Regions from separate parts of the Paenarthrobacter sp. NPDC058040 genome, predicted to be linked through region 2. Evidence: predicted binding sites of a transcription regulator. Region 2 holds the regulator's gene; the other holds the start of a gene.
The links. The regulator HspR, encoded in region 2, represses chaperone genes until heat shock. The targets are predictions, from matches to a motif close to AAGTTGAGTCNNNNNGACTCAACTT.

Region 1: a site for HspR is predicted at 1,536-1,560, ahead of clpB (ATP-dependent chaperone ClpB). Genes of this name have one in related genera too.

Annotation. Positions count from the first base shown of each region.
Region 1 covers NZ_JBHVRN010000026.1:18,213-21,616, reverse strand. Annotated here, with positions in the region: gene clpB (ATP-dependent chaperone ClpB) at 1-1,498, opposite strand, end outside; gene ACFVSJ_RS23895 (pyridoxamine 5'-phosphate oxidase family protein) at 1,801-2,418, shown strand; gene ACFVSJ_RS23890 (FAD-binding oxidoreductase) at 2,564-3,404, shown strand, end outside.
Region 2 covers NZ_JBHVRN010000019.1:37,740-41,143, reverse strand. Annotated here, with positions in the region: gene ACFVSJ_RS21970 (nucleotide exchange factor GrpE) at 1-619, shown strand, start outside; gene ACFVSJ_RS21965 (DnaJ C-terminal domain-containing protein) at 709-1,686, shown strand; gene ACFVSJ_RS21960 (heat shock protein transcriptional repressor HspR) at 1,697-2,128, shown strand; gene ACFVSJ_RS21955 (hypothetical protein) at 2,139-2,537, opposite strand; gene ACFVSJ_RS21950 (DUF3040 domain-containing protein) at 2,745-3,053, shown strand; gene ACFVSJ_RS21945 (hypothetical protein) at 3,055-3,404, opposite strand, start outside.

The sequences.
Region 1 (3,404 bases), on a different contig from region 2:
ACGCCGATTCGAGGTCACCTTCGCGCTGGTGCTTTTCGGCGGCCGAGCGAAGCTCATCGATCTTGGCTTTGAGGTCACCCACCCGGTTGAGGCCGGCCTTCTCAGCTTCCCACCGGGCGTTCAGTGCGGCGAGGTTTTCCTTCTTGTCCGCCATGTCGGCGCGAAGGGCGGCCAGCCTCTCGACCGATGAAGGATCCGTCTCGCCCTGAAGGGCCAGTTCCTCCATGGTGAGCCGGTCGACGGCGCGGCGGAGCTGGTCGATCTCTTCCGGCGCGGAATCGATCTCCATGCGCAGGCGCGAGGCTGCCTCGTCCACCAGGTCGATGGCCTTGTCCGGCAGTTGGCGCCCCGAAATGTAGCGGTTGGACAGCGTTGCTGCCGCCACCAAGGCCGAGTCGGCGATGGCCACCTTGTGGTGCGCCTCGTAGCGTTCCTTGAGCCCGCGGAGGATGCCGATGGTGTCTTCCACGCTCGGCTCGCCCACGTAGACCTGCTGGAAACGGCGCTCCAGGGCAGGGTCTTTCTCGATGTTTTCGCGGTACTCGTCCAGGGTGGTGGCACCGATCAGGCGCAGCTCACCACGGGCCAGCATCGGCTTGAGCATGTTGCCCGCGTCCATGGCACTCTCGCCCGTGGCACCGGCGCCAACAACCGTGTGGATCTCGTCAATGAACGTGACAATCTGCCCGTTGGAGTTCTTGATCTCCTCCAGGACGGCCTTGAGGCGTTCCTCGAATTCGCCACGGTACTTGGCACCGGCCACCATCGAAGCAAGGTCCAGGGCGATGAGTGTCTTGCCGCGTAGGCTCTCCGGGACGTCGCCGGCCACCATGCGCTGGGCCAGACCTTCGACGACGGCCGTCTTGCCAACGCCGGGCTCACCAATGAGCACGGGGTTGTTCTTGGTGCGGCGGCTGAGGACCTGCACAACGCGCCGGATCTCGCTGTCGCGGCCGATCACCGGGTCAAGCTTGCCTGAGCGCGCCACCGCCGTCAGGTCCGTGCCGAACTTCTCCAACGCCTGGAACGTGTTCTCCGGGTCCGGCGAATTGACCTTGCGGTCGCCCCGGACACCCGGCAGGGCGGCGAGCAGCGCCTCATGGGAGGCACCGGCGTCGCGCAGTAATTTGCCGACGGCGTCACTTCCGGCCGAGAGTCCCAGCAGCAGGTGCTCGGTTGAGACGAAGGAGTCGCCCAGTTTGTCAGCGTCGGCTTGGGCGGCCTGGATGGCCTGCACAGTCTGACGGGATAGCTGGGCCTGCTGGACTGAACTGCCAGAGGACGAAGGCAGCGCCTTGATGGCGGAACTCGCCTGGACACTCACGGCATCCGGGTCGGCTCCGGTGGCGCGAAGGAGGGCCACGGCAACGCCTTCGCGCTGGTCCATGAGGGCCTTGAGAAGGTGGGCGGGCTCAACTTGCGGGTTACCGGCAGTAGAGGCGTTCATGGCGGCCGCAGAAAGGGCCTCCTGGCTTTTGGTGGTGAATTTGACGTCCAAAGAGAGCTCCCTTTCTGGAGTAGAACCAAGGATTACAAAGTTGAGTCTACTACGCTCAACTTTGGATTGGCCCGACTGTGTTCCATGTTTGCCCACGGCGAAACTGCTGTCCAGCCCTGGGCGTGGGCCGCGCCCACGTCCGCCATCCGCACCCACTCCCGCCAAGCGCACCCGAACCGGCAACGTCCCGCGCCCGTTCCCGCCGGGCGCACCCGTACGAGCGGGTGCGCACGGCGGAAAGTGGTGCGCACCTCTCCACGAACCCAGGAAGCGTTCCGGAAAAGGAAAAGTAGGCTGGGGCCATGGAACCCATTGCCTCGGCACAAGAGCTGGAAGAACTGATCGGACTCCCCTTGGATCGCGTGCGGAGGAAGGTCCGCAGTTCGCTCAGCGACTTCGACCGGCAATGGCTCGCGGCCAGCCCCTTCTGCGTCATTTCGACGGCGGACGCTCAAGGTCGCGTCGACGCCTCACCGAAGGGAGACCCCGCCGGGTTCATCGAGGTCCTGGACGGCACGACGATCGCCATCCCTGAGCGGCCCGGCAACAAACTCGCCTTCGGCTTCCGCAACATCCTGGTGAACCCGAACATAGGGATCCTTTCAGTTGTTCCAGGGCGCACGGACACCCTCCGCATCAATGGTCAGGCCCGGCTCGTCAGGGACGCGGAGTTCTTTGATCGCATGGTGGTCAAAGGGCATCGGCCCCGCGTTGCCATTGTTGTCTCCGTGGAGGAGGTCTTTACGCACTGCGGCAAGGCCTTCATGCGCAGCGGACTGTGGGAACCGGATTCGTGGGACAGCGAAGGGCTGCCCTCGATTGCCGCGCTTTCCCAGGCCTACACCCAGCCGGAGACCCCGTTGGCCGACTTGGAGTCCTACTACGGGCCGGCATATGCGGAGCGGATGTACAAGGAGTAGCGCCGGGCGCGAGGCGGCGCGCACGGCCGTCGTGCGCATCCCGAAGGTAAGCGAAAGCGATCCGTAAGCATTGACCCATGGCCCGCAGGGGACGCCCGCAGTACCCTGATCCAGGGAGAGAGTCTCAGGCGCGAAGGAGCGTCCCATGGAATGGATCCGTCCGGACAACCCGGACTATGACGAAACCCGAAAACTCTTCAATGCAATGATCGACCGCAGGCCGGCCGTCATCGCCAGATGCTCCAGTCCCGGCGAGGTGGCAGAGGCCCTCAAGTACGCCCGCGCGCACAACCTGGACGTCGCCGTCAGATCGGGTGGGCACTCGGTGGCCGGCATGTCCACCAACGACGGCGGACTTGTGGTCGATGTCCGGCCCATGAAGTCCGTCAGTGTGGACCCGGAGGCCAAGACCGTCACTGCCGGAGGCGGGCTCACGTGGGGCGAATTCGATCGGGCCACGCAGCAGCACGGATTGGCGGTCACGGGAGGCCGGGCCTCGACCACGGGCGTTTCAGGCTTCACGCTGGGCGGCGGCTCGGGTTGGCTGGAGCGCTCCTTCGGATTTGCCTGCGACAACCTGCTCTCCGTGGATCTGGTCACTGCATCCGGGGACCTCGTGACCGCGAGCGCGCACGAGAACCCCGAGCTGTTCTGGGCCCTGCATGGCGGCGGCGGAAACTTTGGGGTGGCTACATCGTTCACGTTCCAACTGCACGACCTCGGCCCGACCGTGATGGCCGGACTGACGCTGTTCCCGGGCGAGGCAGCCACGGACCTGACCCGGGCCTACCGCCAGATTGCCTTGGACGCACCGGATGCCGTTGGCACAGCGCTCGTCTACCTGACAGCACCTCCGGAAGAGTTCGTACCAGAGGACATGGTGGGCAAGCTGGCCGTCGGCATGGCCTATTTGTACGCGGGCGACGTGGAGGAGGGCGCGGAGTATGCCAAACCCTTCAAGGAACTTGGACCCACCGTGGACCTCG
Region 2 (3,404 bases):
AGCAGAGCACTCTGAAGGCAACGAGCAGCGCAAGCCGGTGATCCGGGACAACCGCAAGGTTGACCCGGAGACCGGTGCGGCCCGCCACCCTGAAGGCGAAGCTGGCGCTCCCACCGACGGCGACGCCCTCTCCCAGGCTGAGGAAATCCTCAACGGCGTAGAGGTTCCGGCTGAAGAGTCGGTAGCCCCCGGTGCCGCGGCAGAAGCCCAGGCAGCGGAGCTCCGCAACGACCTCCTTCGCCTGCAGGCTGAGTACGTCAACTACCGCAAGCGCGTCGAACGCGACCGCGCCGTAGCGGGGGAGATGGCCGTCATCGGCGTCCTGAACTCCCTGCTCCCGGTGCTGGACGACGTCGACGCCGCACGCCAGCACGGTGACCTCGAAGACGGCCCCTTCGCCGCCATCGCCACCAAGCTGGAGAACGCGCTGAAGACGTACGGGCTGGAACGCATCGCGGAAACGGGCGTCGAATTCGACCCCACCATCCACGAGGCACTCATCCAGCAGCCTGGCGAGGACATCGAGGTTGACACGGTCAGCCAGGTGCTGCGCTCCGGATACCGCTCAGGCGAGCGTGTCCTGCGGGCAGCCCAAGTGATCGTCGCGGTTCCCGCTTAGTACCCCTTCGAGATGGCAGTTCGTGACAGTGTTTGAGTGAAACATTGTCATGAACTGCCATCTCGTTCCCACAACGAAAGGAAACGCTCTTGGCCAGCCAGGACTGGGTTGAAAAGGATTTTTACGCGATCCTTGGTGTCGCCAAGGACGCCTCCGACGCGGATATCAAGAAGGCTTACCGCAAGCTCGCCCGGCAGTATCACCCTGATACCAATGCGGGGGATGCAGCCGCGGAGAAGAAGTTCAAGGACATCTCCGAGGCTTACTCGGTGTTGTCGAGCCCCGAGGACCGGCAGCAGTACGACGCCATCCGCGCCATGGGCGGTGCCCGGTTCGCTCCGGGCGCCGGTGGCCGTGGCGGCGCTGGGGCCAACGGTGGGTTCGAGGACCTGTTTGGTGGCCTCTTCGGCGGCGGAGCAGGTGCACGCCAGCCGCAGGGCGGTGGGATCCCGCCGGAGTTCGCCGACCTGTTCGGTGGCGGATTCGGTGGTGGCGGCCAGACCGGCTTCCAGCGGGCCCCGCAGAAGGGTTCGGACCGCACGGCCACCACGTCCATCTCTTTCGCCGGTTCCATCAAGGGCACCACGGTGAGCCTGCGCGAGAGCAACGGCAACGTGATCGACGTGAAGATTCCCGCCGGCATCAAGGACGGCCAGAAGGTCCGTCAGCGCGGCAAAGGCAACGTTGGCCCGGCAGGCAACGGCGACCTCATCATCACGGTGAGCGTGAAGCCCCACGATTTCTTCCAGCGCGACGGCGACAACATCCGCATCCACGTGCCTGTCACGTTCGACGAGGCAGCGCTCGGCGCCACGATTGAAGTACCAACGCTCGACGGCGATACGGTCAAGTTGCGCGTACCGGCGGGCACACCCGCAGGCCGCACTTTGCGTGTGAAGGGCCGGGGCGTGAAGACGTCCAAGGCGACCGGCGACCTGCTGGTGACCATCGACGTCGCGGTTCCCCAAAACCTGAGCAAGGAAGCGGAGGAGGCCGTGAAGGCATTTGCTGCTGCCACCTCCGACGCCAACCCGCGTCGCGACCTGGCCGCGAAGGCCCGGTTGTAAGGAGATGGTCATGGCCATCGACGTCAACCAGCCGATCTTCGTCATCTCCGTCGCTGCGGAGCTTGCCGACATGCATCCGCAGACGTTGCGCCAGTACGACCGCCTGGGCATCGTCTCGCCCAGCCGTGCTCCGGGAAAGTCCCGCCGATATTCGCAGAACGATGTGGACAAGCTGCGGGAAGTGCAGCGCCTCTCGCAGTCGGGCGTCTCCCTGGAAGGCATCAAGCGCATCCTGGACCTTGAGAACCAGGTGGCGGCGCTCCAATACCGAGTGGCTGAACTCACTGAGGAACTTTCGCGACGCCGTGCGCCCGTGGACGCTCGGATCTTCGCGGCGGGGGCAGCCGGCGACGTCGTGAGCCTTGCCCGTGGCCAGCGCCCGCGCGCCCGGTCCCAAGCCGTCGTCGTATGGCGACCGCGGCCGGGAGAGGGCCAGCGCTAGCGGCCAGAAACTAGGCCGACCTGTCCCACCTGACCACTACCTTTGCTGCGCCCTCTTCCGTGCGTTCAACCTCAGTGATGATCTGGGATTCGGACGCGCCCATGTCCCGGATCTGCTGCTTGTAGTCCTCGATGTGCTCCAAGAGGGACTCTTCGGTCCATTCGCCCGGCCGCATGCGGGTAGAGATTTCCACCGGCTCAGTCGGGACCACCAGGTCCTGCGGCTGGGCATCATCCGCCGGCAACGGTCGCTTTTCAGGTTCTCCTTCCGGGGCAAACATGCGCCAGGCGAAGGCGCCGCCGGCAATGCCCGCGAGCAGTCCCATGACGACCAGCCAAGCCGTGCGGCCGCGTCGTGGCGACGGTTTCAGAGTCGGCCTGTTCGGGATTTTTGCAGATCGTCGTGCCATGGGAAGAATCGCCTTCCAGTTGGTTGTCCGTACGTCATGCTGTGGGGAGTCCCTTCCCTAGCTTGTCACAGTGTCGCGGTGACGGAAGGGCGGGCCTGTGGCTAGCGCCCCGGAATCGACAGATAATAAAGGCATGGCACGGCAAGCAGGGCACGTGCTTCAGGGTGGAATGTAAGCGCCGGTGGCGTTGAATGGGGATGGATTCCGGTGTCGTTGTCCGATGAAGAGCGCAGGAGCCTCGAGGAGTTGGAGCGTGGCCTCGCTGCAACTGACCCGGACTTGGACCTTCAGCTCAGGTCCGGTCGACTGCGGGGCACGGGGGCCCGCATAGTCTTGGGTGGTTTGGCCGTCCTTGCCGGCTTCGCGCTGGTCATCACGGGAATCATCACCCAGATCCTCATTGTGGGCGTGGCTGGGTTCCTCATTGCCGGTGGCGGCGCGTATCTGCTCCTGGGCAGATTGGTGCTCAGGAGGCGCGCCCGCCGAAATGACAACGGGCCAGCCCAGGGTATCTAGTTCACTCCACCGGCGGAACAGGGTTGAAGGGAACTTTGTCCATGTTCGTGGCGTCCTGGTCCGGCGAGGCCGGGCCCGGACGGACGGAGCCACCCGAAGCGGAGCCTGCGGGAACAGGAGCTGGCTCATCCTGCGGCACCATCATCCGCCACGCCAGGGCGGCTCCAACGCATAGGCCGACCGCCGCGATCAAAGCCACCCAGCCAGCCCCACCGGACCTGCTTCCGGGCTTGCTGCGCCGGAGGGCCCGGGTTGCCCGCTTCACTGCCGTCTCGGCCGCACGCCTGGCCCGCTTGGCGGTCTTGCGGTTCCCGGTCAGCGTCATCATCACGCCGTGCACCACGGAGGGCA